DNA from 2 places in the Parabacteroides timonensis genome. Region 2 is predicted to be linked to the other one. Evidence: riboswitches for the same ligand, from Rfam matches in the RefSeq annotation. Region 2 holds a riboswitch; the other holds the start of a gene.
What was found. Region 2 has a riboswitch for cobalamin ahead of BQ7394_RS01320 (TonB-dependent receptor). Riboswitches for the same ligand answer to the same signal wherever they lie in the genome.

Region 1 (3,434 bases), 670 kb from region 2:
ATATCCAAATGATTGATATAATCTTTTACAAAGAATGTGTTATCCATCTTCCCACTAAAAAACGACTGATTGTATGACAGACCTAAAATGTGTTTTGCCAACACGTCATTCGATGGTTCAAATTCGGTATCGATCTCGTCATAACGGTCATTTCCTGTACGGCTTAACAAATAATTCAGGTTAAGAGAATGATTGTTGTTAAAGCGGTAATCTAAGTTGGTACGGATAATGGTCAGCGGACGTTTATAATGACGTAACGAACGGTCACGTCCGGTAATTTCGTTTCGTGAACTATTGATGTAATCTCCATTCCAGTCATATTTACGAAATGCAGTATCGACTGTCAGTGAATGATCCCAGGTATGCGAAAGAGAGGCATTTAATTTTAAATCTTTGATCAAAAAATCCTGCTTCAGGTAACGAGCTGAAATATTCCAGGCATCTACCTTTCTTTCTGCCATACCATATACTTTACTTTGGATAGACCCGGTCTGCAAATCTTTATTTACTTTAGAATAAGAACCTGAAATAAAGAATGCATCTGCCCAGGATTTATTGACAAACCCGACTTCCAATTGTCCCAGAAAAGAGAAATAATCATCATGAAAACGTTTACGGTCTACCAATACAAAATCACGTGCACTTTCATCCCACACTTCAACATCCTTCATCTTATAATCATTCTTCGAATAATTGACTCCGATAGTCGGCCTGATGATCAAATCTGTCTTTGGATCTACAAATTGTGCATTCAAATCAGCCTTGTGTGTATGGAAAGAACCGATACCGTACGAAACATCCAGGTAATTCTTCTTCACCTGGTTAGTAATAATGTTGATTGCTCCTCCCAACGCATCTGCTCCCAGGCTGGCTGGTACCACTCCTTTATAAATTTCGATCCGGTCGATGATATTAACAGGCAGGTTAGCCAGTGAAACACCGCTGCCTTTGGCGTCCAAAGGCATTCCGTCGATAAAATAACGGACGGAGTTACCCGACATTCCGTTGATAGACAAGTCAAAGTCTGAACCGACTCCACCTTCTTCCCGGATCTTAATGCCGGTTGTCCGGTTCACCATTTCATTCAGATTCTTAAGTGTGTTGATCTGTGGTTTAACATCCAACGCATTGACAGAAAAAGCACTTTCTTTTACCTGTTGGGTTTTCGTTTTACCGTATACTTCAACCGAATTCAGGGTTATGGAGTTTTCTTCCATTGTGAAATTCATTGTCGTATTTTTACGGATATCGACAACGGTTTTTATGGTGTTGTAACCTAACAGCCTAATTATAAGGGTACGTTTACCGGGAGTTACCGACAATGAATAACGTCCCCGATCGTCGGTATACGTTCCCGAAGTCGTATTTTCTATAGCGACAGTAGCCAACGGGAGTGGTGTCCCATCCTTTTCTTTTACTTCGCCGGATAAAATCACTTTATTCTGTGCCGCCAGACTTACAGGGAACAAACAAATCAATAACAGAAGTACATGCATGAAACCTCTCATTTCACCAAATTCATTAATTGTTTTTTACATGCTTTCGATGAAAGAAACAATAGAACACATGAACAGGCAGAACCTCCGGTAAGTAGATGAATGTTCTTTCTCATATGTTTTTTAGCCTTATCTCCCGAAAGCTTTAAACTTGTTATCTTGGCAGGTCTTCTGACTTACTCCATCTTTGAACGTCCTTCCCATTCATTGCGAACAGTGGATTGAGTCGTGCTCAAAGACTTTGGCGGAGCTTACAGCAGCGGGTCTGTTCAGGATTTTCACCTGATTCCCTTTTCATCACTTTTCCGTGGAATTGGAAACGTGACACCAAAATTGGGTACAAAGGTACAGATTATTTTGAAACAATAGTGTATTTTTTATAATTGATCGAAGATTTGTGTAAACAGAACAAACTATTCTTTACTTTTGTCTGCAGAATATAATTACATAGCAAACATAAAAAATATGAGCAATTCATTCAAGCCGGCAACTTTGTGTGTACAAGGTGGTTGGCAACCTAAAAAGGGAGAGCCTCGTGTACTTCCTATCTATCAGAGTACTACATTCAAGTATGAAACCAGCGAACAGATGGCTAAATTGTTCGACCTGGAAGAGAGTGGTTATTTTTATACCCGCCTGCAAAACCCGACAAATGATGCCGTAGCATCCAAAATAGCGGCGTTGGAAGGTGGTGTTGCCGCCATGTTGACTTCATCGGGACAGGCGGCCAATTTCTTTGCCTGTTTCAATATTTGTGAAGCCGGCGATCATATTGTAAGTGCAACTGGTATTTATGGAGGTACATACAACTTGCTGTCCGTTACCTTGAAGAAGTTGGGTATCGAATGCACTTTCATCGATCAGGATGCCAGCGAAGAAGAGATCGGTAAGGCTTTCCGTCCGAATACAAAGTTATTGTTCGGCGAAACGATCTCCAATCCGGGAGTAATGGTGTTGGATATTGAGAAGTTTGCCCGTATCGCTCATAGCCACGGTGTGCCTTTGATCGTCGACAATACATTCGCAACACCGATCAACTGCCGTCCGTTCGAATGGGGTGCTGATATCGTAACACATTCTACAACTAAATATATGGACGGACACGCGACTGCTGTCGGTGGTTGTATCGTCGACAGCGGCAACTTCGACTGGGAAGCACATGCCGACAAATATCCGGGCCTTTGCCAGCCGGACGAATCTTATCACGGACTGACTTATACAAAGACATTCGGCAAGATGGCTTATATCACGAAAGCAACCAGCCAGCTGATGCGCGACCTGGGTTCTATCCAGTCTCCACAGAATGCATTCCTGTTGAATTTGGGTCTGGAAACATTGCATTTACGTATGCCACAGCATTGTAAAAATGCATTGGCTGTTGCTAAATGGTTACAGAACTGCGACAAGGTTGCTTGGGTGAACTATCCGGATCTGGAAGGGAATAAGTATTATGACCTGACAAAGAAATATCTGCCGAACGGTTCATGTGGCGTGTTGTCATTCGGCCTGAAAGGTGGACGTGAGGTTTCTATCAAGTTCATGGATAGCTTGAAGCTGGCAGCTATCGTTACTCACGTAGCAGACGCACGTACTTGTGTGCTTCACCCGGCAAGCCATACACACCGCCAGCTGACAGACGAACAGTTGAAGGAAGCCGGTATTGCTCCGGATCTGATCCGTTTCTCTGTCGGTATCGAAAGTGCGGACGATATTATTGCGGATATTGAGCAGGCTTTGAATCAATAAGAATTATTAGTTCATATAAGACAACCGTATTATATGAAAGATGCTTTCCGTCAGGAATCGTCTTCTATATAATACGGTTTTTCTATTTAACATAATAGACTCAGTTTCCTGGAGCTCTTTAAAAACAAAACCCCATCGACAATAAATATCGACGGGGTTGTTTTTTTGTCCATTTCCTCACTTCACAGTGGT
Region 2 (3,434 bases):
CGTTCTGGTAGATTTCTCCACTGATATTCAGCTTGTTGAAAGTGTATTCCGCAGAGAAAGAGTAATAATTGGAATGCTCGGCTTTCAGATCCGGATTACCGATATTGTGGGAAACGGAACCCATCTGGAAGTCGGAGAACAGTTCGGTAGCATCGGGGGCTTTGAAACCTTTGCTGTATCCGGCACGCAGGCGCAGATTACCGGGTGAATACATTACGTTGACTTTCGGTGTATAAGCATTTCCGAACACAGAATGATGTGTATAACGGAAGCCCCCGATAATGTCGAGTTGGGGAATGACTTTCCAGTCCAACTGTACAAATCCGTTGATATCGTTTACTTTTCGGGTTTTCATCTTTTCCCCGTATTGCATGATATTATAGTCTTTGTTCCAGTTGAATTCAACCCCGGCTATACCTTGCAGATTATCGAGTGGGTTATAAATATCAGTCAGACGTAGGGTCTGTACATTCGAACTGGCATTCTTTCCAACCGAATCCAGTTTTTCAAAGACAGTCCGTCGGATATAAAAGTCACCGTAATAGATTGCTTTCAACATATTCTTTTCTCCCAGTTTCTGTTCGAGTCCGGCGCGGAATGTTTTGTTGAAACTCTTATAATGTGTCACTTCGTTGCTTAATTTCGGATTCTTTTCTTCGTTCAGGAAGAAATCGGCTGAAGCATTCAGTTTAGTGTCGTTATGTTCCCAACCCAGCTTTTCGGATATGGTCATATTGGCGGATGGGTTTTGCGTATAGTTTGCCGGTGTCTCGGGTGTCAGGTCGTAACCGTCCGTCGAGTTACGGTTGAACAATGTCTGCGAAGTGAAATTCTTATATTTTGTCCCGAAAGCAGCATCCATCAATAACTCATTATAACGTGAGTAGCGCACTTTAGCCCATCCTTCGGCCGGACGTTCGGGAGTCTTGGTGATGATATTGATGATCATACCGATAGCACTCGAACCATACAGGGCGGATGCGGCTCCCTTGACCACTTCTATCTGCTTGATATTGGATGTACTTAGACGTTCGAAGTCGATCGGGCCTCCGGGGGTGGTAGACAGGCGCTCACCATCGACCAGAATCAGGATATATTTGTTTTCCAATCCCTGGATACGGATATTATCCCCTCGCGGATCGCTGTTGAATTGCAATCCCGGAATGGAAAACTCCAGTGCATCCATAATATTTTCGAAGTCATTGCGCTGTAATTGGGAAGCCGGGATCAGTTTGGTCAGTACCGGAGAGTTTTTAATAAGTTTTTCGGTGCGTGTTCCGGTCACCACCACTTCATTCAGATCGAATATACCGGCATTCATTCGGATATCCATCTGTTTTTGTGCTCCGTTGGCATTGACTTTGATACTCTGTTCCATGTATCCGGTCGAGCGTACCAGCAGATTGTAACTTTTTCCTTCGATCAGTTCCAGACGGAAACGACCGTCTGCATCACAGGCGGTGCCAATCAATGTTCCCGGAACATTGATTGTGGCCATTGGTATACCTTCTCCTGTTTCAAAGTCGATGATTCTGCCGGTCAACACACAAATGCCGGTTTGTACTTGTTCTTTCTCGGGTGTATTGTTTGTCATTCCTCCGTCAACAGCCATTGCCGGGGTAAACACGCACACCGAAAGTAAAGACATAGCAATACCTTTCAGTCTCATATAAGTAAGCATATAAAAAATGGAAGAATTTGTATTGAAATTCTGCCTTGTGTTAATTCCTGCTCTTTATCCCGAAAGCATGAATATAAATGATCAGGCAGGTTTTCTGACTTTCCCGGCTTTGCAAAGCCTTCCCGACGGAATAGTTGACAGTTGACAGATAAAATACGGACAGAAAAACTGTCAACTGTCAACTTTCCACTATCAACTGAATCGTCAGTGGCATGAAGTTGCAAGCATTTCCGGCAGGCTGCCGGAACGGGATTACAGCAACGGGCATTGTTCCGGACTTTCACCGGATTCCCTCTCATCACCAGCAGAATGCATCGTGATTCACCTTAATCCGTTACAAAAGTACTAAAGTATTTTTGAATACAAATAATAATTATTCAGGAAAAAATGTTTAAGCAAGATCGGTTTTGTTGTGAATCGTGATTATCAAAATGACACTACCCTACCATGTAAATGGGATTACTATACCGGGTAAATGAAATTACCCGGCCAGGTAATATTTTTTAACATATTAAAGAGCTAGGAGAATAGTCGATTTGAGAAGCAAAATGTAATCTCAGGGGATTCGTCCTCCGAGAGTTTAAAATCCTTTTATGATTTCAGAGAAACGGATTATAATTGTAGAAAACCACTTTCTTTTCTTTCAGTGATTTCTTTACGTCGATCAACCGTTGGTTGCTGCTGCCGCGGAATAATAAACTTTCATCGTGCAAAGCCTGTTTGAATTTCCCGTCCACCAGTACATCGATGTATTGAAGCAACGCTGCCTGTTTTGGGTTTTCCAATAGTTTTTCAAACTTATATCCCGTGTAGCACCAAATATTTTTCTGGCTTTTTTCTTTAATGGCACGAGCCAGTTTGGTAAATTCTTCCGGTTGGAACATCGGATCACCGCCGCTAAATGTAACGTCGGCAAATTCGTCGGCCAGAACTTTGTCCAATATTTCTTCCGTCGGGGTTGGTTTACCTTTCTTTATATCCCATGACTCCGGATTGTGGCAACCCGGGCATTGATTCGGGCATCCGGCAGCGTAGATAGCGGTCCGGAATCCCGGACCGTCTACGGTTGTATCTTCTATAATGTCTATGATTGAAAGCATAAAAAATAATGTGTCAATAAATTAATATGCTAATGAAAATTATCAATTATGAATAATGCGATCATTTAATTCGGCAAGTTTGGCATTGTTCCAGCGGTCGGTTGTGCCTACCAGGTAACCGGTGATACGCTGCAACTTATCCAGATGCTTGCTACCGCACTTCGGACATTCTTCCATGTGGGCATCTGCATTTTCATAACCGCAATCCAGGCAACGGTTACGGTTATGGTTTACCGAGCCGTATCCGATATTATATTTGTCCATCATATCGACCACTTTCATAATCACTTCCGGGTTATGGGTTGCATCGCCGTCTATTTCAACATAGAAAATATGGCCGCCACCAGTTAATGCGTGATAAGGAGCTTCTACCTCTGCTTTATGACGGGCGCTGCATTTATAATATACCGGAACGTGGTTGGAGTTGGTATAATATTCACGATCGGTGATACCTGGCAGTGCTCCGAATTTCTTGCGGTCGCGTGCCGTAAATTTGCCGGAAAGTCCTTCTGCCGGAGTGGCAAGTACACTGTAATTATGCTGGTATTGTTCCGAGAACTGATTTACGCGGTCGCGCATATAAGTGACGATTTTCAAACCGAGTTCCTGTGAAGCCGCATCTTCTCCATGATGTTTGCCAGTCAGGGCAACCA

Region 1: linked by a shared signal. The riboswitch ahead of BQ7394_RS03845 (TonB-dependent receptor) and the one ahead of BQ7394_RS01320 (TonB-dependent receptor) in region 2 are both predicted to bind cobalamin.

What each region holds. Positions count from the first base shown of each region.
Region 1 is NZ_LT669940.1:788,204-791,637, reverse strand. It holds gene BQ7394_RS03845 (TonB-dependent receptor) at 1-1,508, opposite strand, end outside; cobalamin riboswitch at 1,641-1,843, opposite strand; gene BQ7394_RS03840 (O-acetylhomoserine aminocarboxypropyltransferase/cysteine synthase family protein) at 1,962-3,242, shown strand.
Region 2 is NZ_LT669940.1:123,199-126,632, forward strand. It holds gene BQ7394_RS01320 (TonB-dependent receptor) at 1-1,669, opposite strand, end outside; cobalamin riboswitch at 1,749-2,026, opposite strand; gene nrdG (anaerobic ribonucleoside-triphosphate reductase activating protein) at 2,281-2,781, opposite strand; gene BQ7394_RS01330 (anaerobic ribonucleoside triphosphate reductase) at 2,824-3,434, opposite strand, start outside.